3 regions of the Ramlibacter sp. 2FC genome follow, and region 1 is predicted to be linked to each of the others. Evidence: predicted binding sites of a transcription regulator. Region 1 holds the regulator's gene; each other region holds the start of a gene.
The links. Region 1 encodes LexA, which represses DNA repair genes until DNA is damaged. Its sites were predicted from a motif close to ACTGTATNNNNATACAGT; they were not measured.
Positions count from the first base shown of each region.

Region 2: a site for LexA is predicted at 2,215-2,232, ahead of recA (recombinase RecA). Genes of this name have one in related genera too.
Region 3: a site for LexA is predicted at 2,416-2,433, ahead of FFS10_RS13820 (DNA topoisomerase IV subunit B). Genes of this name have one in related genera too.

Region 1 is NZ_SCMM01000039.1:30,179-37,773, forward strand. Features, by position in the region: gene FFS10_RS16290 (oxepin-CoA hydrolase, alternative type) at 29-808, opposite strand; gene FFS10_RS16295 (3-hydroxyacyl-CoA dehydrogenase) at 903-2,429, opposite strand; gene FFS10_RS16300 (D-2-hydroxyacid dehydrogenase family protein) at 2,497-3,504, opposite strand; gene FFS10_RS16305 (hypothetical protein) at 3,605-3,913, opposite strand; gene lexA (transcriptional repressor LexA) at 4,040-4,714, opposite strand; gene FFS10_RS16315 (asparaginase) at 4,795-5,742, shown strand; gene adk (adenylate kinase) at 5,789-6,445, opposite strand; gene kdsB (3-deoxy-manno-octulosonate cytidylyltransferase) at 6,586-7,341, opposite strand; gene FFS10_RS16330 (Trm112 family protein) at 7,360-7,566, opposite strand; gene lpxK (tetraacyldisaccharide 4'-kinase) at 7,547-7,595, opposite strand, start outside.
Region 2 is NZ_SCMM01000005.1:58,029-65,623, reverse strand. Features, by position in the region: gene argC (N-acetyl-gamma-glutamyl-phosphate reductase) at 1-538, shown strand, start outside; gene recX (recombination regulator RecX) at 553-990, opposite strand; gene recA (recombinase RecA) at 1,104-2,156, opposite strand; gene FFS10_RS03935 (MarR family winged helix-turn-helix transcriptional regulator) at 2,296-2,769, shown strand; gene FFS10_RS03930 (response regulator transcription factor) at 2,838-3,512, shown strand; gene FFS10_RS03925 (sensor histidine kinase) at 3,595-4,983, shown strand; gene FFS10_RS03920 (glutathione S-transferase family protein) at 4,984-5,643, opposite strand; gene FFS10_RS03915 (SPOR domain-containing protein) at 5,678-6,322, opposite strand; gene FFS10_RS03910 (biotin--[acetyl-CoA-carboxylase] ligase) at 6,506-7,282, opposite strand; gene FFS10_RS03905 (SET domain-containing protein) at 7,294-7,595, opposite strand, start outside.
Region 3 is NZ_SCMM01000029.1:52,175-59,769, reverse strand. Features, by position in the region: gene dapA (4-hydroxy-tetrahydrodipicolinate synthase) at 1-353, opposite strand, end outside; gene FFS10_RS13830 (class I SAM-dependent methyltransferase) at 407-985, opposite strand; gene FFS10_RS23680 (hypothetical protein) at 982-1,110, opposite strand; gene FFS10_RS13825 (MFS transporter) at 1,113-2,345, opposite strand; gene FFS10_RS13820 (DNA topoisomerase IV subunit B) at 2,467-4,446, shown strand; gene FFS10_RS13815 (DUF1016 N-terminal domain-containing protein) at 4,439-4,708, shown strand; gene parC (DNA topoisomerase IV subunit A) at 4,728-7,085, shown strand; gene FFS10_RS22995 (hypothetical protein) at 7,464-7,595, shown strand, end outside.

The DNA.
Region 1 (7,595 bases):
GCCCGCGGCGCAGGGCCGCGGGCCGAAACTACTCGAAGCGCGGCGTCTGCTTGGCCAGGAAGGCGGCGATGCCTATGCCGGCGTTGGCGTGGTGCAGGTTCTTCACGAAGTGGTCGCGTTCCAGCGCGAGCTGCTGGTTCAGCGAGTTCGCGCCCGCCTCGTTGACCAGCTCCTTCACGCTGGCCAGGGCATTCGGCGCGCGCGCGTTCAGGCGCTCGGCCAGCTCCAGTGCTGTGGCCAGGGCCTGGCCCGGATCGGCCAGGCGGTTGACCAGGCCCAGCTCGTTCAGGCGCGCGGCGGAGATGCGCTCGGCGCACATCAGCAGCTCGTTGACCAGCTGGCGCGGCAGGGCGCGGCTCAGGCTCCAGCTGCCACCGCCATCGGGCGAGAGCGCGATGTTGGTGTAGGCCATGACAAACACCGCGTTGCTGGCGGCGACGATGAAGTCGCAGGCCAGGGCCAACGAGAAACCGGCGCCTGCCGCCGCGCCTTCCACCGCCGCCACGACCGGCTTGGGGAAGGTGCGAATGGCCTCGATCCAGTTGTGCAGGCCCTCGATGCTCTGCGCCTGGTGCTCGGGCGGCAGCTGGCGGTTGGCCTGCAGGCGCTGCAGGTTGCCGCCGGCACTGAAGCCACTGCCCTCGCCGACGATGACCACGCTGCGCACCTCGGGGCTGGACTCGGCCACGCTCAGTGCCTCGACGCCCGCGGCGTACATCTCGGGGCCCAGGGCGTTGCGGTGCTCGGGGTTGCTGATGGTCAGCACCATGGTCATGCCATGGTGGGTGCTACGCAGTTCGGCGGGCATGGGTCAGGCCTCCCGCCGGGCCGCCCCAAGGGAGGCCTGGGCCCCCTCGGGGGGCAGCGAATACACGAAGTGATGAGCGTGGGGGCGGTTCATTTCACTCCTCTTCGTGCATCAGGGACAGGCCGATCGCGCCGCGGCGGCGCAGCCAGGGGCTGGGGCGGTAGCGCGGGTCGCCGTAGACCGTCTGCAGGTTGAACAGCACCTCGAGCACGTTGGTCGGCCCCCAGCGGTCGCCCATGGCCAGCGGGCCCAGCGGATAGCCCAGGCCCAGCGTGACCGCGGTTTCCAGGTCCTTGGGGCTGCACACGCGCTGCTGGCAGATGTCGGCCGCGATATTGACGATGGCCGCCACCACGCGCTGGGTGACGAAGCCGCCGCTGTCGCGGATCACGCTCACAGGCTTGCCGTCGCGCGCGAACAGGGCGTGGGCCGCGTCGCGCATGTCGGCGCGCGTGGCCGGGTTGGTGGCGAGCACGCGGCGCTTGGTCGCAGCGTCGTCGATCAGCATGTCGATGCCGACCGTGCGTGCCGGGTCCAGGCGCTCGACCACGGCCACCGTGGTCACGTCGAAGCCCAGCGGCGCGACCAGAGTGAGCGCGACCGGCGAGGGCGAGGCGCCGGTCTCTATGCTCGCGCCCAGGTCCTTGAGCAGTTGCAGCAACTCGGCGCGGCGCGCGGCGCGCGGCGAAACCCAGACCGGCGGCAGCGCCTCGACCTGGGGCGCCGGCGGTTCGGCCGCGACCTGGGCCGCGCCGTCGACGTAGCGGTAAAAACCCTCGCCCGCCTTCTTGCCGACCACGCCGCCCGCCAGGCGCTGGGCCGTGATCACGCTGGGCCGGTAGCGCGGCTCCTGGTAGTACTGCTGGTAGATCGACTCCATCACCGGGTGCGAGACATCGAGCGCGGTGAGGTCGAACAGCTCGAAGGGGCCGAGCTTGAAGCCGACTTGGTCCCTGAGGATGCGGTCGACGGTGGCGAAGTCGGCCACGCCCTCGCTGACGATGCGCAGCGCCTCGGTGCCGTAGCCGCGGCCGGCGTGGTTGACGATGAAGCCGGGCGTGTCCTGGGCCTGCACGGGGGTGTGGCCCATCTGGCGTGCGTAGTCGGCCAGGCGCGCGCAGACCGCGGCGTCGGTCTTGAGGCCCGCGATGACCTCGACCACTTTCATCAGCGGTACCGGGTTGAAGAAGTGGTAGCCCGCGAAGCGCTGGGGCTGCTTCAGCCCGGCGGCAATCGCCGTCACCGAGAGAGAGGAGGTGTTGGTCACGAGCACGGCCGAGGGCTGGACGATGGCCTCGAGCTCGGCGAACAGCCGCTGCTTGACGTCCAGGCGCTCGACGATGGCCTCGACGACCAGGTCGCAGTCGGCCAGTTCTGGCAGCGCCGTGGCGACCTGCAGCCGCGCCTTGTGGCCGGCCACGGCTTCGGCGGAGAGGCGGCCCTTGTCCTGCAGCTTGTCCCATTGGGCGGCGATCGCCGCCTGGGCTTTCGCACCGGCCTCGGGCTGGGTGTCAAACAGCAAGACCTGGCTGCCGGCTTGGGCCGCGATCTGGGCAATGCCCCGGCCCATGGCGCCGGCGCCGATGATGCCCACGGTTGGAAAGGTGAGGGAGGTTTGCATGAGCTGCATTATCGTGCATGTTTTCCCCGTGCCTGAAGGCCCCAGGGCATAGCCCGGGCCGGGGGCTTCAGCGCCGCACCTGCAACGCGCCGGGGTTCACGATGTTGGTTGGCGTGCCCTTGATGTAGTTGACCAGGTTGTCGAAGGCGGCGTTGAAATACATCTCGTAGCTGTCGAGCTCGACGTAGCCGATGTGAGGCGTGCAGATGCAGTTCTCCAGACGCAGCAGGGCATGGCCTTGCAGGATGGGCTCGGCCTCGAACACGTCGACGGCGGCCAGGCCCGGGCGTCCGCGGTTGAGCGCGCTGATCAGGGCGTCGGACTCGATCAGCTCGGCGCGCGAGGTGTTGACGATCAGCGCCGTGGTCTTCATGCGCGACAGGTCCTCCAGCGTCACGATGCCGCGCGTGTCATCGTGCAGGCGCAGGTGCAGCGAGAGCACGTCGCACTGCTCGAAGAAGGCTTCACGGCTGGCGGCGGTCACGTAGCCATCAGAGGCGGCGCGCGCGCGCGAGGCCTCGCTGCCCCAGATCAGCACCTGCATGCCGAAGGCCTTGCCGTAGCCGGCCACCAGCTGGCCGATCTTGCCGTAGCCCCAGATGCCCAGGGTCTTGCCGCGCAGCACGGTGCCAAGCGCGAAATTGGGTGGCATGGAGGCGGACTTGAGGCCGGACTGCTGCCAGGCGCCATGCTTGAGGTTGCCGATGTACTGGGGCAGGCGGCGCATGGCAGCCATGATCAGGGCCCAGGTCAGCTCGGCCGGGGCGACCGGCGAACCCACGCCTTCGGCCACCGCGATGCCGCGCTCGGTGCAGGCTGCCACGTCGATATGGCTGCCGACCTTGCCGGTCTGGGCGATCAGCTTGAGCCGGGGCAGTTTTTCCACGAGGGCGCGCGTGATCTGGGTGCGCTCGCGTATCAGCACGATCACATCGGCGTCCCGCAGCCGCACGGACAGCTGGCCTATGCCCTTGACGGTGTTGGTATAGACCTTGGCGGGATAGGCATCGAGCTTGGTCGCACAGGCCAGCTTGCGGACTGCATCCTGGTAGTCGTCAAGGATCACAATGTTCATGCCGTCATTGTGCCTTGGCCTTGGCTCCGACAGGGGCCAGGGGCCGGCCGCGAGATTTTTGGGCGCGCAGCATGGCCCCGTGGCGACGCAGAACAGAAGCTCAGGGCTGCGCGAGCGCGGACTCGCGCGCGGCCAGGCGGTCCAGCTCGGCGCAGACGTCCGCCATGCGCCCCGAGATCACCATGCGCCCGGCACAGCCGGGCCGGTAGCCGGCCTCGGCCACGCGCACCACGCGCAGCGGCACGGCATGCCTGGCGGCGGGCTGGGCCGGCGCGCCAGCATGACTGGCGTGTGGCGGGCGAAGCAGGGCGGTACTTGTCGCCGGGCTGCCAGGCGCGCGCTTCTTGCGCGCCAGGCGGGCGCGCAGCGGGGAAAGCAGGCAGGACAGGGTGAGCAAAGCGATTCCCATGTGAAACCTTTCGGTATGAACGAGGTTGGACACAGGCAGGATTCCTGGAACGAGCGCGCTGCCGCAGGGTTGTGGTCGGCCTAGGCCGCCAAACGCCCGCCACCTGCGACGGCGCGCGACGGGCTGCTACATCAGCATGGTGTTGCGGATCAGGCCCACGGCCAGGCCCTCGATCTCGAAGGGCTCGCCGGGCTCGACGACGATGGTGGGGTAGTCGGGGTTCTCGGCGTGCAGCTCGATCTGCTGCTTGTTGCGGCGAAAGCGCTTGACCGTGACTTCGTCGCCCAGACGGGCCACGACGATCTGCCCGTTGCGTGCGTCCTTGCAGGCCTGTACGGCCAGCAGGTCGCCGTCCATGATGCCGGCGTCGCGCATGGACATGCCGCGCACCCTCAGCAGGTAGTCGGGGCGGTGCTGGAACAGGCTGCTTTCGACATGGTAGGTCCGGTCCACATGCTCCTGCGCGAGAATCGGGGAGCCCGCCGCGACGCGGCCTACCAAGGGCAGGACCAGTTGGGCCAGGCTGGGCAGGGGCAGGTGGAACTGGTCGCCGCGCGCCTCGTGCAGGGCGCGCAGCGAGGAGCCCTTGAGGCGGATGCCGCGCGAGGTGCCGCTGACCAGCTCGATCGCGCCCTTGCGAGCCAGGGCCTGCAGGTGCTCTTCGGCCGCGTTGGCCGATTTGAAGCCGAGCTCGGCGGCGATTTCGGCCCGGGTGGGCGGAGCGCCGGTGCGGGCCATGGTGTTCTGGATCAGTTCCAGAATCTGCTGCTGGCGGGCTGTGAGTTTGGGGCTGTCGATCATGGGGACTCCTGGCGACGGGCTCTGACTACTGTGTTGATATCCAGTGACTGTATTTTTAATCAGTTTGAAGGGCTTGGCAAGTGAAACAGCAAAAAATCGTGGTTCTGGGCACCGGCGGCACCATCGCCGGCAAGTCGGCCCAGGCGGGCGACAACATCGGCTACCAGGCGGCCCAGCTGGGCGTGGCCGAGTTGCTGGACGCGGTGCCCGGGCTGCCGGCCGTGCTGCAGGACTGCGAGCTCGAGGCCGAGCAGGTGGCGCAGGTCGACAGCAAGGACATGGACTTCGGCGTCTGGCAGCGCCTGGCTCTGCGTTGCGAGCACTGGCTGGCCCAGCCCGAGGTGCGGGGCCTGGTGATCACCCACGGCACGGACACCCTGGAGGAAACTGCGTATTTCCTGCAGGCCGTGCTGGCGCCGGACAAGCCCGTGGTGCTGGCCTGCGCCATGCGCCCGGCCACGGCCCTGCTGGCCGACGGGCCGCAGAACCTGCTGGACGCCTTTGCCGTGGCGCTCGCCCCCTCGGCACATGGGGTGCTGGCGGTCTGCGCGGGCCAAGTGCACGGCGCCCTGGACGTGCGCAAGAGCCACACTTACCGGCTCGACGCCTTCGACTCGGGCGAGGCGGGGCCCGTGGGCCAGGTGGAGGAGGCGCGCGTGCGCTGGCTGCGGCCCTGTGCCGCGGACGAAGGCGCAGCGTCGGCGCTGCAGGCGCTGCGCGGTGCGCCGGCCTGGCCGCGTGTGGAGATCGTGATGAACTACGCCGGGGCGGGCGGCGCGGCGGTCGACGCCCTGGTGCAGGGCGGCGTGCAAGGCCTGGTGGTGGCCGGCACGGGCAATGGCTCGCTGCACCACGAGCTCGAGGCCGCGCTGCAGCGGGCCCAGGCGGGCGGCGTACGCGTGCTGCGCACGACGCGCTGCGCCTACGGCCGGGTGCTGCCCAAGCCGGGCGACGCGCTGGCCGTCGCCCAGGGGCTGAGCCCGGTCAAGGCGCGGGTGGCGATGCTGTTGTCGCTGCTGGCCCCTTGAAGACAAACGCCCCGGCAGGCGGGGCGTCTACCAGCGCGGGCGGCGTTCAGCTGGACAGGGCCTGCAGGGCGCGCGCGGTGATCTCTTCCACGCTGCCCATGCCGCTGATGGCGCGGTACTTGGGGGCGGCGGCGGGGTCGGCCTTGGCCCAGGCCGAGTAGTAGTCGACCAGCGGACGGGTCTGGGCGCTGTAGACGTCCAGGCGCTTGCGCACGGTCTCTTCCTTGTCGTCGTCGCGCTGCACCAGCGGCTCGCCGGTCACGTCGTCCAGGCCTTCGAGCTTGGGCGGATTGAACTTGACATGGTAGGTGCGGCCCGAGGCCGGGTGCGAGCGGCGGCCGCTCATGCGCTCGATGATGGCGTCGAAGGGGACGTCGATCTCGAGCACATAGTCGAGCTTGACGCCGGCCGCCTTCATGGCGTCGGCCTGGGGGATGGTGCGCGGAAAGCCGTCGAACAGGAAGCCCTGGGCGCAGTCGGGCTGGGCGATGCGTTCCTTGACCAGGTTGATGATCAGGTCGTCGCTGACCAGGCCGCCAGATTCCATGACGGACTTGGCCTGCAGGCCCAGCGGCGTGCCGGCCTTGACGGCGGCGCGCAGCATGTCTCCGGTGGAGATCTGGGGGATGCCGTATTTCTGGCAGATGAAGGTGGCCTGCGTGCCTTTGCCTGCGCCCGGTGCGCCCAGCAGAATCAGTCTCATGGATGTCCTTGGAATTTGAATGTCGAAATCGGCGGCGCAGACGGGCGATGCAAGGCCGCCCCGTCGCGTATCTCCCTCCGAGAATAGCATGCGAGAGCTTCCGCCCCGCTGACAGGGCCCCCGCGTAAAGGCCTCTTGATTCAGCTGGCGAACAGCCTGCGCACCCGGTCCAGGTCCTCGGGCGTGTCCACGCCGGGCCCCGGCGCGTGCTCGCTCACGTGCACGGCGATGCGGTGGCCATGCCAGAGCGCGCGCAGCTGCTCCAGCGCCTCGCCGACCTCGATCGCCGCCTGGGGCAGCGCCGGGAACTGGCGCAGGAAGCCTGCCCGGTAGCCGTAGATGCCCACGTGGCGCAAGGGGGCAGGCTGCGGCAGGTCCTGGATGCCTTGGGCGAAGCCGTCGCGCCACCAGGGGATGGGCGCGCGGCTGAAGTACAGCGCGAGCTGCCGGGCGTCGAGCACGACCTTGACCACATTGGGGTTGGCGAAGTCGGCCACGCTGTCGATCGCGTGCGCCGCCGTGCTCATGCTGGCCTCGGGCCGCTCATGCAGCAACTGCGCCACGGCGTCGATCAGCGTGGGGTCGATCAGCGGCTCGTCGCCCTGTACGTTGACGACGATGGCCTCGTCGGCGAGGCCCAGCTGGGCACAGGCCTCGGCCAGGCGGTCGCTGCCCGAGGGGTGGTCCTCGCGCGTGAGCAGGGCGCGCACGCCGTGCTGCTGGCAGGCGTCCACGATGGCGGGGCTGTCGGCCGCGACCACGACCTGGCTCGCGCCCGAGCGCAGAGCGCGCTGGGCCACGCGCACCACCATGGGCGCGCCGCCGAGGTCGGCCAGCGGCTTGTTGGGCAGGCGCGAGGAAGCCAGGCGCGCCGGGATCAGGACGGTGAAACTCATGCCGCAATCACCCCGTGTTCAGACCAGGGGCGTGCGCGGCGGCAGCTTCTCGAGCTCCTCGTCGCTCAGCGTGCGGGCCTCGTTCTCCAGCAGCACGGGAATGCCGTCCCGCACCGGATAGGCCAGGCGCGCGCTGCGCGAGATCAGTTCCTGGCGCTCGCGGTCGAAATCCAGCGGCCCCTTGGTGACGGGGCAGACCAGCAGTTCAAGTAGTTTGGTGTCCATCGGCCGATGATAGCGACGCCGCTTGGCGC
Region 2 (7,595 bases), on a different contig from region 1:
CCTGGTCGACGCCGGCCTGATTCCCCCGGACTTCGCACTCGCCCTGCCCTCGGTCAGCGGCTACTCGGGCGGCGGACGCAGCATGATCGAGGCCTACGAGAGGGGCGAGGCGCCGCTGTTCGAGGCCTATGCCCTGGGTCTCAAGCACAAGCACCTGCCCGAGATCATGGCCTACACCGGCCTCACGCGCCGCCCCCTGTTCGTGCCTTCGGTCGGCAACTTCCGCCAGGGCATGCTGGTGCAGCTGCCGCTGCACCTGGACCTGCTGCCGGGCCAGCCCAAGGCGGCGGACCTGCACGAGGCGCTGGCCGCGCACTATGCGCCGAGTGCGGCGGCCGGCGGCTGGGTCAGCGTGGAGCCACCGACCGAGGACGGCAAGCTCGACGCGCTCGCTCTCAATGACACCAACAAGCTGGAGCTGCGCGTGTTCGGCAACGACGCATACCACCACGCGGTGCTGATCGCGCGCCTGGACAACCTCGGCAAGGGCGCCAGCGGCGCCGCGGTGCAGAACCTGCAGCTGATGCTGGGGCTCTGAGCCCCGCTCAGCCCTCAGTCTTCTTCGGTGCCCGACACCACGCGCCGGATCGCCTCGGCGCCGAAGCCGCGCGCGGCCAGAAAACGCATCTGCCGCGCCCGCCCGGCCGCATCGGCCGCGGGCTCGCCGAACTTCTTGCGCCAGACCTCGCGCGCGCGCTCGAGCTCGGAGCCCTGCAACTGGGCCACGGCCTGCTGCACGGCCGCTGCATCCAGCCCCTTGGCCTGCAGTTCCTGGCGTATGCGCGCCGCGCCGAGCTTGCCGGCGCGCCGGTGCAGCAGCGACTCGACCACGCGCTGCTCGTCGATGAAGCCGCGGGCCTGCAGGGCGTCGAGCACGGCGTCCAGGTCCTCGCCCTCCTGCACATGCGGCGCCAGCTTGCGCGCCAGCTCGACGCGCGAATGCTCGCGCTGCGCGAGCAGGCGCAGCGCGCGCCCCTTGAGCGACAGCATGGGCGGCATCGCAGCGCAGCGCCCGGTCAGTCGCCGCCGGGCCGCCCCAAGGCGACTGCGGCCCCCTCGGGGGGCAGCGACGTACACGCAGTGACGAGCGTGGGGGCCATAAGCTACTCGGCGGCTTCCGCGCTCTCGTTGAGCAGCGGAATGCCCAGCGACTCGCGCACCTTGTTCTCGATCTCGTGCGCCAGGCCCGCGTTCTCGCGCAGGAACTCGCGTGCGTTGTCGCGGCCCTGGCCGATCTTCTCGCCGTTGTAGGCGTACCAGGCGCCCGACTTCTCGATGATGCGCGCGTTCACGCCCATGTCGATGATCTCGCCCTCGCGCGAGATGCCCTCGCCGAACAGGATGTCGAACTCGGCGGTCTTGAAGGGCGGCGAGACCTTGTTCTTCACCACCTTGACCTTGGTCTCGTTGCCGATCACCTCCTCGCCCTTCTTGATCGAGCCGGTGCGGCGGATATCGAGGCGCACCGAGGCGTAGAACTTGAGCGCGTTGCCGCCCGTCGTGGTCTCGGGCGAGCCGAACATCACGCCGATCTTCATGCGGATCTGGTTGATGAAGATCACCATGCAATTGGTCTTCTTGATGGTGGCGGTGAGCTTGCGCAGCGCCTGGCTCATCAGGCGCGCCTGCAGGCCGGGCAGACTGTCGCCCATCTCGCCCTCGATCTCGGCCTTGGGCGTGAGCGCGGCCACCGAGTCGATCACCACCAGGTCCACCGCGCCGGAGCGCACCAGGCTGTCGACGATCTCCAGCGCCTGCTCGCCGGTGTCGGGCTGGCTGATCAGCAGGTCTTGCAGGTTCACGCCCAGCTTTTGCGCGTACTGCACGTCCAGCGCGTGCTCGGCGTCGACGAAGGCGCACTGGCCGCCGAGCTTCTGCATCTCGGAGATGACCTGCAGGGTCAGCGTGGTCTTGCCCGAGGATTCCGGACCATAGATCTCGACCACGCGGCCGCGCGGCAGGCCGCCCACGCCGAGCGCGATGTCCAGGCCCAGCGAGCCGGTGGACACCACCTGGATGTCCTCGATCACCTCGCCCTCACCCAGGCGCATGATGGTGCCCTTGCCGAACTGCTTCTCGATCTGGGCCAGGGCGGCCTGCAGGGCCTTGGCTTTTTCGCTGTTGGCGGCGTTCTGGCCCTTGACGGCTGCGTCCATGAAAATCTCCTTGAAAATCAACGGGTTGTTCGGGTGGATCCAGCGTCTTCGACGACGACATGGATGTTTGAACAGTACTTTAGCAGCGACTTCCGGCAAGTAAACGGATTTTTTGGTCAGTTTGACTTACGATCTGGACATGCTTGCCAACACCGTCGAAGACAGCTGGCGCCAGACCCATCTGGGCCGGCTGCTGGGCCATGCCATGCGCCGCTTCGACGAGCGCGTGCTGGCGCTGATGGCCGGCAACGTGGAGGTGCCGCTGACCCTGTCCAACCTGGCTGCGCGCGCCCAGGTCAGCGCCGCCCATGTGCACATCACGCGCCATCTCGCCCTAGCCGGCTCGCGCCTGACCGAGCTGGCCGCCGCGGCCGGCATGAGCAAGCAGGCCATGGGCGACCTGGTCGACCAGTGCGAGGCCTGGGGCCTGGTCGCGCGCGGGCCCGACCCGCTCGACGCGCGCGCGCGCCTGGTGCGCTTCACGCCCACCGGCCTGGCCTGGCTGCAGGCCTTCCGCGACGCGGTGGCCCAGGCCGAGGCGGAGTTCCGCAGCGCGGTCGGCGACGAGGTGGCGACCGTGGTGGCGCTGGGCCTGGAGGCTTACGCCGCCTGAGCCGCATGACAAGCGCCTAGAATTTGCCGAAGCGCCCCGCGCAGCATGACCCCAAGCAGGAGACAGCGATGCGAATACTGATTGCCGAAGACGACCAGGTGCTGGCCGACGGCCTGCTGCGCACGCTGCGCAGCTCGGGGGCCGCAGTCGACCATGTGGGCGACGGCGCACAGGCCGACGCGGCGCTGATGACCAACACCGAGTTCGACCTGCTGATCCTGGACCTGGGCCTGCCCAAGCTGCACGGCCTGGAGGTGCTCAAGCGCCTGCGCGCGCGCGGCGCCGCCCTGCCGGTGCTGATCCTCACCGCGGCCGACAGCGTGGAGGAGCGCGTCAAGGGCCTGGACTACGGTGCCGACGACTACATGGCCAAGCCCTTTTCGCTGCAGGAGCTCGAGGCGCGCGTGCGCGCCCTGACGCGGCGCGGCATGGGTGGCGCCAGCTCCACGATCCGGCACGGCCCCCTGGTCTACGACCAGGCCGGGCGCGTGGCCACCATCGACGGCAAGATGGTCGAGCTGTCGGCGCGCGAGCTGGGCCTGCTCGAGGTGCTGCTGCAGCGCGCCGGCCGCCTGGTCAGCAAGGACCAGCTGGTCGAGCGACTGTGCGAGTGGGGCGAGGAGGTGAGCAACAACGCCATCGAGGTCTACATCCACCGCCTGCGCAAGAAGATCGAGAAGGGCCCGATCCGCATCGCCACCGTGCGCGGCCTGGGCTACTGCCTTGAAAAAATCCAGGGCTGAGTCAGCTTCCCGGTCGGCCAACTGGCCGGTCACCCTGTTCAAGCGCGAGCAGCGCTCGCTGTTCGGCGAAATCCTGGACTGGATGCTGACGCCGCTGCTGCTGCTGTGGCCGGTCAGCCTGGCGCTGACCTGGCTGGTGGCGCAGGGCATCGCCAACAAGCCCTTCGACCGGGCCCTGGTCTACAACGTGCAGGCGCTGGCACAGCTGGTCAAGGTCGGGCCCAACCACAAGGTCCAGTTCAACCTGCCGCAGCCGGCCAGCGAGCTGCTGCGCGCCGACGACTCGGACATGGTGGCCTACCAGGTGCTGGGCACCAACGGCGAGTTCCTGAGCGGCGAGCGCGAGCTGCCGCCCCCGCCCGAGGACGAGAAGCCCGCCATCGACGAGGTGCGCCTGCGCGACGCCGAGCTGCGCGGCCTGGAGGTGCGCGTGGCCTATACCTGGGTGGCGCTCGAGCTGCCCGATGCGCGGCCGGCCCTGGTCCAGGTGGCCGAGACGCGCGAGAAGCGCTCGGTGCTGGCCACCGAGATCATCAAGGGCGTGATGCTGCCGCAATTCGTGATCCTGCCGCTGGCCGTGCTGCTGGTCTGGCTGGCCCTGGTGCGCGGCATCAAGCCGCTGTCGCAGCTCGAGGAGCGCATCCGCGCGCGCAAGCCCGACGACCTGAGCCCGCTCGACGAGAAGGCCGTGCCGCTGGAGGTGGCGCCGCTGGTCTCGTCGGTAAACGACCTGCTGACGCGGCTCAAGGACTCGATCGCCACGCACAAGCGCTTCCTGGCCGACGCGGCGCACCAGCTCAAGACGCCGCTGGCCGGCCTGCGCATGCAGGCCGACCTGGCGCAGCGCGAGGGCGCCGGCGAAGAGGAGCTCAAGCAGTCGCTCAAGCAGATCGGCCGCGCCAGCATACGCGCCACGCACACGGTGAACCAGCTGCTGTCGCTGGCGCGCGCCGAGGGCGGCGGCACGGCGATCAGCCGCCAGCCCTGCGATCTGGCGCGCCTGACCATGGACGCGGTGCGCGAGGCCGTGCCGCGCGCCATGGACAAGGCGCTGGACCTGGGCTACGACGGCGCCGAGCCGGGCTCGCCCGGCGTGGTGCTCGAGGGCAACCCGACCCTGCTCAAGGAGCTGGTGCGCAACCTGGTCGACAACGCGCTCAATTACACGCCGTCGACGCCGGCACGGCCGGGCGTGATCACGGCACGCGTGCTGGCCGACCCCTTCGGCCACGCGCTGGCCTTGCAGGTCGAGGACAACGGCCCCGGCATCCCCGAGGCCGAACGCGAGCTGGTATTCCAGCCCTTCTACCGCGCGCTGGGCACCAACGTCGACGGCTCGGGCCTGGGCCTGCCCATCGTGCTGGAGATCGCCCAGCAGCACCGGGCCACGGTCGCCATCGAGGACGCCCACCCGGGCCAGCAGCCGCCCGGTGTCCGCTTCACGGTGCGCTTTGCGCCGGCGACGTCCTGATCAGCCGGGCTTGTACAGATTCAGCTGCAGGCGCTCGCGCTCGATCACGCGCGCCACCGGCGGCAGGGCCGCGATGCGCTGCACGAAGGCCCAGAGGTCGGGATGGTCCTCGGGGTTGATGCCGGCGATCGTGCCCCAGCGCAGGAAAGTGAGCGCATAGGCGTCCAGCGGGCCGAAGCGCTCGCCGCCCAGGAAGGCGCGGCCGGCGGCGCTGGCGGCGTGCACCAGGGCCTGCAGCTCGCCCAGCAGGCTGCGGAAGATCTGCGTGTTGTAGCCCTTGATCTCGGCCTGCGCCGCCGCGTTGTCGGTGAACTTCTGCGGCATGAAGATGTGCGTGAAGGTGGGATGGATGGTGTTGTTCATCCAGGCCAGGGTCTCGATGGCGCGGGCGCGGGCCACGGGCTCGGCGGGCAGGAAGCCGGCCTGCGGGAAGCGCTCGGCGATGTAGCTGACGATGGCCACGATCTGGGTGATGACCTGGCCGCCGTCGACCAGCACCGGCACCTGGCCGCGCGGGTTGATGGACTTGTATTCGGGGCTGTTCTGCTCGCCCTTGTGCAGCTTGACCATCACCGGCTCGTAGGGCTCGCCCGCGGCCTCGAGCAGGGTGTGCGGCACGAAGGAGCAGGCGCCAGGGGCGTAATAGAGCTTGAGGGTCATCGAAAGTCTCCGAAAAAAGGGGGTTGGATGGGGTTCAGCGGCAGGGGCGCAGCGGCTGGCCGGCCAGCGCATCGCGCGATTGTTCCACGCGCGCGCGCAGCGCGGCGTCGGCCATAGGCAGGCGCAGCCACTGGCCCGCGAGCTCGGCGCGCTCCTGCAGCACGCGCGCGGTGCGCACGCCGCGCTCGGCCAGCGCATCCAGGGCCTGGGCGGCGGCCGCCTCGGACGGGTAGTCGCCCAGCGACAGGCCGGGCGCCAGCGCGGCGCTGTCCACCGGCTCGAAGCGCAGCTTGAGCGCGCGCAGCTGGGCGCGCTTCCTGTCCAGCGCCTCGGCCGTTGGGAAGCGCCCCATGTAGACGATCCAGCGCGCCGGCAGGCGGCCGGGCTCCAGGGCCCAGCTGCCGGCCGGCAGGGGGGCCAGCGCCTGGCGCAGGACGGCGGCCTGGCGCTCATCGAACAGGCCGGCCTGCAGGCACTCGGTCCCCGCTGGCAGGCCCTGGAGACGGCGCGCCTCCTCGGGCGCCAGCAGGTGCAGTCCTTCGGGGTGGATCTGCTGGGCCAGGCGCTGCGGCTCGTCCTGGCGCTGCGGCGCCAGGCCCAGCGCACCCAGCCACTCGTGCGACCAGGCGTAATACGCGGCGTTGGCCAGCAGCAGGAGCAGGACCGCCAGGCGCAGCACGGGCTCAGGCCTCCTGCCGGGCCGCCCGGAGCCGTTGGTCTGCGAAGCGAACCAGGCGAAGGGCGGCCATGGCGCTGCTGCGCTGTACAGCTGCGCGCACGACGCTGCGCAGCGCCGCCCCAAAGGAGGCCTGCGCCCCCTCGGGGGGCAGCGAATACACGAAGTGATGAGCGTGGGGGCTCATCAAACCCCGCCCGAATCCGCCGGACGCACGCTGACCTCGGCGCTGGTGATTTCCTGCAGGCCCTGCGCAGTCTGCACCCGCAGCGCGCCGTCCTGGCCCACGCCCAGGGCCTGGCCGCGCGTGCCGTCGCTGAGCGTGACCGGACGCCCTTGCAGCATGTCGCGCGCGTTGAAGCGCGCCTGAAACGGCGCGAAACCGAGGCGCTCGAAGGCCTGCACGGCCTGCACCAGCGGCGCGGCCAGGCGGCCCAGGGCGCCCGGCGCGTCGAGCTCCGGCGCGATGGCCTGCAGCCAGGCCGGCGGCGTGGACAGGCCCGCGGCCGCGCGCGGCGCGATGTTCAGGCCCACGCCGATCACGGCGTAGCGCTGCACGCCCAGGCTGGTGGTCTCGATCAGGATGCCGCCGAGCTTGCGGTCCTGCCACCAGAGGTCGTTCGGCCATTTGAGGCCGATCTCGGGATGCAGGCTTTCCGCCACGGCCACGCCCACGGCCAGCGACAGGCCGGACCAGTCGACCGGCGCCAGCGGCAGGCCCAGCGAGAACGTAAGGGAATCGCCTGACGTGCTCTGCCAGTCACGCCCCAGCCGGCCACGGCCCGCGGTCTGGGCCTCGGCCACCAGCAGCACCGGCTCCAGTCGGCCGGCGCGCGCGCGGCGCATCAGCTCGCTGTTGGTGGAGTCGAGCTCGGGCAGGATCTCGACGCTGAAGTCGGGCAGCTGGGGCGAGACGGCCTCCCAGATCGCCTCGGCCGGCCAAAGCAGGTGAGCCCTGGACATGGGCTGCGCCTTCAGCGACGGCGCTGCGCCGGCGTCCTGGGCGTGGCCGGACGGCGCTTGGGCGCCAGCAGGGTGCCGCGGCAGTGGGAGCTGCCGCACCAGCAGGGGTACTCGGCCTTGAGCTTGGGGGTGTAGCGCTCGTCGATGATCAGGCCGTAGTCGTAGTTGAGCTCTTCGCCGGCGCGGATGTTGCGCAGCGCCTTGATGAAGACCCGGCCGTCCTGCTCGTCGGCCTCGCAGTTGGGCTCGCAGCTGTGGTTGATCCAGCGCGAGGAATTGCCGCCGTGGAGCGCGTCGATCACGCGGTCCTCGT
Region 3 (7,595 bases), on a different contig from region 1:
TACTGGCCTTCCTGGGTCGGCTTGTTGTAGTAGGGGACGACCTGCAGCTGGCAGTCGGCGCCGACCTTCTTGGCGAACCTGGCGAGCTCGATGGCCTCGGACGTGCTGTTGGCGCCGCAGCCGGCCATGATGGGCACGCGGCCCTTGGCCTGCTCGACCGAGACGCGGATGATCTCGCAGTGCTCGTCGACGTTGACCGTGGGCGACTCGCCCGTGGTGCCCACGACGCCTATGCAGTCCGTGCCTTCGGCGATGTGCCAGTCGATCAGCTTGCGCAGGTGCGGATAGTCGACGCTGCCGTCCTCGTGCATGGGCGTGGCGAGCGCCACGATGCTGCCAGTAATGGGTGTCATGTCCGTGTTCTCTGACGGGAAAAAAGCATTCTAACTAGGAGCCCGGCAGGCGCCTAAAGCGGGTAGCGCGGCGGTGCGGCGTCCGGCGGCACCGCGGGAACTTCTCGCACGGCGGCGATGCGCTGCACGAAGCGCGGCGGCGCGTCCAGGAAGCCGTCCTCGTAGGCCACCAAGCGCAGGCCCTGGCAGACGCGCAGCAGCTCGCCGGCCTGCAGCAGGAAGTCGGGTCGCGAGGGCTTGCCCACGGTCTCGTTGCCGGCCGCGAAGGTCTCGTAGATCAGCACGCCGCCCGGCGCCAGGCTGTCCAGCAGCCGGGGCAGCAGCGGCCGCCACAGGTAGTTGGTCACGATCACGGCGTCGAATCGCTCACCGGGAAGCGGCCAGGGGCCGTCCTCGATGTCGGCGCACAGGGCCCGGCCCAGCGGCGCCACGGCCGCGATGGCCTCGGGCGAGCGGTCCACGCCGGTCACCGGATGACCGCGCCCGGCGAACCAGCGCATGTGGCGGCCCAGGCCGCAGGCCAGGTCGAGCACCGTGCCGCCCGGGCGCACCAGCGGCGACCAGCGCTGCACCCAGGCCGAGGGGGCCTCGGCGCCATGCGCGACCGCCACGGGGTTCGGTGCGGCGCTCAAAAGCAGCTCCACAGCTGGTCCGCCAGGGTCACCAGGAAGTCCGGCCGCGCGTAGAGCGCGAACACGGCCAGCAGCAGCGCCAGCGCCGCGCCATGCCACAGGAATTTGCGGGCAGAGGTCTTCATGTTCAGGCGGCCTGGGCCCTGGACGGGTGGTGGGCGCGGCGCGGGATCGCGCCCTCCTTGACCGGCAGGTTCACCAGGGCGGCGAACACGCCGAGCGCGATCGCGATGTACCAGACGATGTCGTAGCTGCCGGTGCGGTCGTACAGGTAGCCGCCCAGCCACACGCCCATGAAGCTGCCGATCTGGTGGCTGAAGAACACGAAGCCGCTCAGCATGGACAGGTGCTGGATGCCGAAGATCTGCGCCACCACCGCATTGGTCGGCGGCACGGTGGACAGCCACAGCAGGCCCATGACGGCCGAGAACAGGTAGACGCTGGCGGGCGACAGCGGCGCCAGCAGGAAGGCCGAGATCGCCACCGCGCGCGCCAGGTAGATGAAGGCCAGGATCCGGCTCTTGGCCAGGCGCTGGCCCAGCATGCCGGCGGCATAGGTGCCGAAGACGTTGAACAGGCCGATCAGGGCCAGCGAGAAACTCGCGACCTGGGGCGACAGGCCGTGATCCTTGAGGTAGCTGGGCATGTGCACGCCGATGAACACGACCTGGAAGCCGCACACGAAGTAGCCGGCCATCAGCAGCTGGAAGCTCGGGTAGCGGAAGGCCTCGCGCAGCGCCTGGGCGATGGTCTGGTCGCGCTGCGGCAGGGCGCCGCCATGGAAGCCCGGCTCGCGCAGTCCCCAGGCCAGCGGCACCATCAGCAGGGCCGCCAGCCCCAGGATCACCAGCGCCTGCTGCCAGCCGAAGCCGCCGATCAGGAAGCCCTCCACCGGCACCATCAGGAACTGGCCGAAGGAGCCGGCCGCCGCCGCGATGCCCATGGCCCAGGAGCGCCGCTCGGCCGGCACGTTGCGGCCGATCACGCCGTAGATCACGGCATAGGTCGTGCCGGCCTGGGCCATGCCGATCAGCACGCCGGCCGTGGCGGCGAACAGCAGCGGCGTGGGCGAGTAAGCCATGCCCAGCAGGCCCAGGGCGTAGAGCAAGGCGCCGCCGACGATGACGCGGGCGGCGCCGAAGCGGTCGGCCAGCATGCCGGCGAAGATGCCGGCCAAGCCCCAGCTCAGGTTCTGGATCGCCATCGCGAAGGCGAAGGTCTCGCGTGTCCAGCCCTGGGCCTGGGTGACGGGCTGCAACCAGAGGCCGAAGCCGTGGCGCACGCCCATGGACAGGGTGACGATGGCGGCGCCGCAGGCCAGCACCTGGGCCATGGTCAGGTTTTTCTTGGCGAAAGTCATCCTACGACTTTAGCGAATTCGGCCCGGGTCTGCAGTCGCCGCGGCCGGGGCCTCCCGGCGACGCGATTTGCCTGTAATTGCATCCAGTGGCGGGGCGTGCTAGCCACTACAATCCGCCACCATGGCAACGAACCCCGCCCTCCAACCCTCCGAGTATTCAGAAGGCTCCATCCGCGTCCTCAAGGGGCTGGAGCCGGTCAAGCAGCGTCCGGGCATGTACACCCGCACCGACAACCCGCTGCACATCATCCAGGAAGTGCTGGACAACGCGGCCGACGAGGCCCTGGCCGGCCATGGCAAGAAGATCAAGGTCACGCTGCATGTCGACGGTTCGGTCAGCGTGGAGGACGACGGCCGCGGCATCCCCTTCGGCCTGCACCCCGAGGAGAAGGCGCCGGTGATCGAGCTGGTGTTCACCCGCCTGCATGCCGGCGGCAAGTTCGACAAGGGCAAGGGCGGGGCCTACAGCTTCTCGGGCGGCCTGCACGGCGTGGGCGTCTCGGTGACCAACGCCCTGGCCCTGCGCCTGGAAGCCAGCAGCCACCGCGAGGGCCAGGTCGCGCGCCTGGTGTTCGCGGGCGGCGACGTGGTCGAGCCCCTGGTCACGCGCCCCAACGGCGAGGGCGACCGCCGCCAGGGTACGACGGTGCGCGTCTGGCCCGATCCCAAGTACTTCGAATCGGCCGCCCTGCCCATGGGCGAGCTCACCCACCTGCTGCGCAGCAAGGCCGTGCTGATGCCCGGCGTCTCGGTCTCGCTTTCCAACGAGAAGACCCGCGAGACCCAGACCTGGCAGTACAAGGGCGGCCTGCGCGACTACCTGATGCAGACGCTCAGCGCCGACCCGGTGATCCCGCTGTTCGAGGGCGAGGGCTATGCCGATGGGCAGAACGACAGCTTCGCCGAAGGCGAGGGCGCGGCCTGGGCCGTGGCCTTCACCGAGGAAGGCCAGCCGGTGCGCGAGAGCTACGTCAACCTGATCCCGACCAGCGCCGGCGGCACGCACGACAGCGGCCTGCGCGACGGCCTGTTCAACGCCGTCAAGAGCTTCATCGAGCTGCACAGCCTGCTGCCCAAGGGCGTCAAGCTGCTGCCCGAGGACGTGTTCGCGCGCGCCAGCTACGTGCTCTCGGCCAAGGTGCTCGACCCGCAGTTCCAGGGCCAGATCAAGGAGCGGCTGAACTCGCGCGATGCGGTGCGCCTGGTCTCGAGCTTCGTGCGCCCCGCGCTCGAGCTCTGGCTCAACCAGCATGTGGACTACGGCAAGAAGCTGGCCGAGCTGGCGATCAAGGCGGCGCAGACGCGCCAGAAGGCCGGCCAGAAGGTCGAGAAGCGCAAGGGCTCGGGCGTGGCCGTGCTGCCGGGCAAGCTGACCGACTGCGAGAGCCGCGACATCTCGCACAACGAGGTGTTCCTGGTCGAGGGCGACTCCGCCGGCGGCAGCGCCAAGATGGGTCGCGACAAGGAATGCCAGGCCATCCTGCCGCTGCGCGGCAAGGTGCTCAACACCTGGGAGGTCGAGCGCGACCGCCTGTTCGCCAACAACGAGATCCACGACATCGCCGTGGCCATAGGCGTCGACCCGCATGGCCCGAACGACAGCCCGGACCTCTCGGGCCTGCGCTACGGCAAGGTCTGCATCCTGTCGGACGCCGACGTGGACGGCTCGCACATCCAGGTGCTGCTGCTGACGCTGTTCTTCCGCCACTTCCCCAAGCTGATCGAAGCGGGGAACGTGTACGTGGCGCGCCCGCCGCTGTTCCGCGTCGACGCGCCGGCGCGCGGCAAGAAGCCGGCCTCCAAGGTCTATGCGCTCGACGAGGGCGAGCTCACCGCCATCCTGGACAAGCTGCGCAAGGACGGCGTGCGCGAAGGCGCCTGGACCATCAGCCGCTTCAAGGGCCTGGGCGAGATGAGCGCCGAGCAGCTGTGGGACACCACGCTGAACCCCGACACGCGCCGCCTGCTGCCGGTGCAGCTGGGCAGTTTCGACTTCGCGCAGACTGAAGGCCTGATCACCAAGCTCATGGGCAAGGGCGAGGCCGCGGCGCGCCGCGAGTTGATGGAACTGCACGGCGATGCGGTGGAAGTCGATGTTTGATCGTGACCAACAGTCCGGCCGGCATATCGTGGAGTTCGAGCAGGGCGGCCGGGCCAGGGCGGCGCATGGCAAGCGCTTGCTGCCGCAGCTGGGGCAGGCCTTGTCGCAGGAGTTCGGCAAGGGCTTCGATGCCTCCAACCTGCGCTACATGCGTCTGTTTTATCAAGCGTTTCCGAAATGTGACGCACTGCGCCACGAATTGAGCTGGACGCACTACCGCCTGCTGTTGCGGGTGGGTGCTGCTTACCTGTTACTTTCATAGCTGAACCAGACTTTTCACGATGGACCTACCGACCCTCGATCTCACGGCCGACCCGGCCGGCGACGACGCCCTCAGCCTTGCTACTTACGCCCAGCAGGCCTACCTCGAATACGCGCTCAGCGTGGTCAAGGGCCGGGCCCTGCCCGATGTCTGCGACGGCCAGAAGCCGGTGCAGCGGCGCATCCTGTATTCGATGTCGCGCATGGGCCTGGGCTATTCGGGCAGCAGCGGCGCCAAGCCGGTCAAGAGCGCGCGCGTGGTCGGCGACGTGCTGGGCCGCTTCCACCCGCATGGCGACCAGGCCGCCTACGACGCGCTGGTGCGCATGGCCCAGGACTTCGCCCAGCGCTACCCGCTGATCGACGGCCAGGGCAACTTCGGCAGCCGCGACGGCGACGGCGCGGCCGCCATGCGCTACACCGAGGCGCGCCTGGCCAGGATCACCAGCCTGCTGCTCGACGAGATCGACGAGGGCACGGTGGACTTCGTGCCCAACTACGACGGCTCGACCGAAGAGCCGCGCCAGCTGCCGGCGCGACTGCCGTTCGCGCTGCTCAATGGCGCCAGCGGCATCGCCGTGGGCCTGGCCACCGAGATCCCCAGCCACAACCTGCGCGAGATCGCCGACGCCTGCGTGGCGCTGATCAAGACCCCGCAGCTGTCCGACGAGGAGCTGTTCGCCCTGATCCCCGGCCCCGACTACCCGGGCGGCGGCCAGATCATCAGCCCGGCGGCCGACATCGCCGAGGCCTACCGCGGCGGCCGCGGCTCGCTCAAGCTGCGCGCGCGCTGGAAGATCGAGGACCTGGCGCGCGGCCAGTGGCAGCTGGTCGTCACCGAGCTGCCGCCCGGCGTGAGCTCGCAGAAGGTGCTCGAGGAGATCGAGGAGCTGACCAACCCCAAGGTCAAGGCCGGCAAGAAGGCGCTGAGCCAGGAGCAGACCCAGCTCAAGGCCAGCGTGCTGTCCGTGCTCGACCTGGTGCGCGACGAATCGAGCAAGGACGCGGCGGTGCGCCTGGTGTTCGAGCCCAAGACCAGCCGCATCGAACAGCAGGAGCTGATCACCGCGCTCTTGGCCCACACCAGCCTGGAGACCTCGGCGCCGATCAACCTGACCATGGTCGGCCTGGATGGCCGGCCGGTGCAGAAGTCGCTGCGCCAGATGCTGACCGAGTGGATCGCCTTCCGCCAGACCACGATCACAAGGCGCTCTCAGCACCGGCTGCAAAAGGTGCTGGACCGCATCCACATCCTCGAGGGCCGGCAGCTGGTGCTGCTCAACATCGACGAGGTGATCGCCATCATCCGCCAGAGCGACGAGCCCAAGGCCGCGCTGATGGCCCGCTTCAACCTGTCGGAGCGCCAGGCCGAGGACATCCTCGAGATCCGCCTGCGCCAGCTGGCGCGCCTGGAGGCGATCAAGATCGAGCAGGAGCTCAAGGAGCTGCGCGAGGAGCAGGGCCGGCTCCAGGAGATCCTGGGCAGCCCGGCAGCGCTGCGCCGCCTCATGGTCAAGGAGATCGAGCAGGACGCCAAGCAGTTCGCCGACGCGCGCCGCACCCTGATCCAGGCCGAGAAGAAGGCCGTGGCCGAGGTCAAGGTGGTCGACGAGCCGGTCACCGTGGTGGTGTCGCAAAAGGGCTGGGTGCGCGCGCGCCAGGGCCATGGCCACGAGGCCGCGAGCTTCGCCTTCAAGGCCGGCGACGGACTGTACGGTACCTTCGAGTGCCGCACCGTGGACCAGCTGCTGGTGTTCGGCAGCAACGGCCGCGTCTACTCGGTGCCGGTGGCCAGCCTGCCCGGCGCGCGCGGCGACGGCCAGCCCGTGACCACGCTGATCGAGCTCGAATCGGGCACCCAGCTGGCGCATTACTTCGCCGGCCCGCACAATGCCTGGCTGCTGCTTTCCACCTCGGCCGGCTACGGCTTCCTGGCCACGGTCGAGAACATGCTCTCGCGCCAAAAGGGCGGCAAGGCCTTCATCAGCTGCAACGCGGGCGACACCGTGTGCCGGCCCTCGCCGGCCAACGTGCCGCCGCCGGCGGGCGCGGCGCCTTCCGCGCTGCATGTCCCGGCCACCCATGTGGCCTGCGCCTCGGCCGGCGGCCGCATCCTGACCTTCGAGATCGGCGAGCTCAAGCCCATGGCCAACGGCGGCCGCGGCCTCATGCTGATCGACCTCGAGGCCAAGGACCAACTGGCCGGCGCCGCCGCCTACACGCGCAGCGTGAAGATCGAAGGCATAGGCCGCGGTGGCAAGCCGCGCGAGGAGACGCTGGAGATCCGCAGCCTGAACAACGCACGCGCGGCGCGGGGGCGCAAGGGCAAGCAGGCGGACCTGGGCTTCAAGCCCAGCAGCATCGTGCGGGTGGAGTGATTGGCTGGGCCCAGCCCCCGTTCCTGGCCGCATGGGCTCTGCACAGGCGCACCGTGTGCGGCGCTTGCGGCCCGTTTGACTGGCGCAAGTGTTGCAGCGGTCACACAATAGGCCGGGCGACAGGTCTCCTGCATTGCCCGTGGCGGCGGATGAAACTTACACTGCCCATCAAGAACACGCCGTCGCCACGCGTGGCTCGGTTCAACAAGGTTTATCGGCCGCAAAGGGAGGTCCCATGCTTAGTTCATACGTCGTCTCGCGACCGATAAACGCTGTTCGTTAGAGTGTAAGGTTGATTCTTCAGAAAAAATGGGGACACCCATTAGCCGGCCGGAGTCAAGCGAATACACGCGCTCGGCTAAAACCAGGAGTGCGCGGATGATGGAGTTGATTCTAATCATTGGTGTATTTGTTTCCTTCTTAAGCGCGGCAGCTGCCGAGAAGGATTCTGAAAAAAGAGGCCTCTGGTGGATGGCCACCTTTTTGTTCGTCGCTGCCTACTTGGGATGG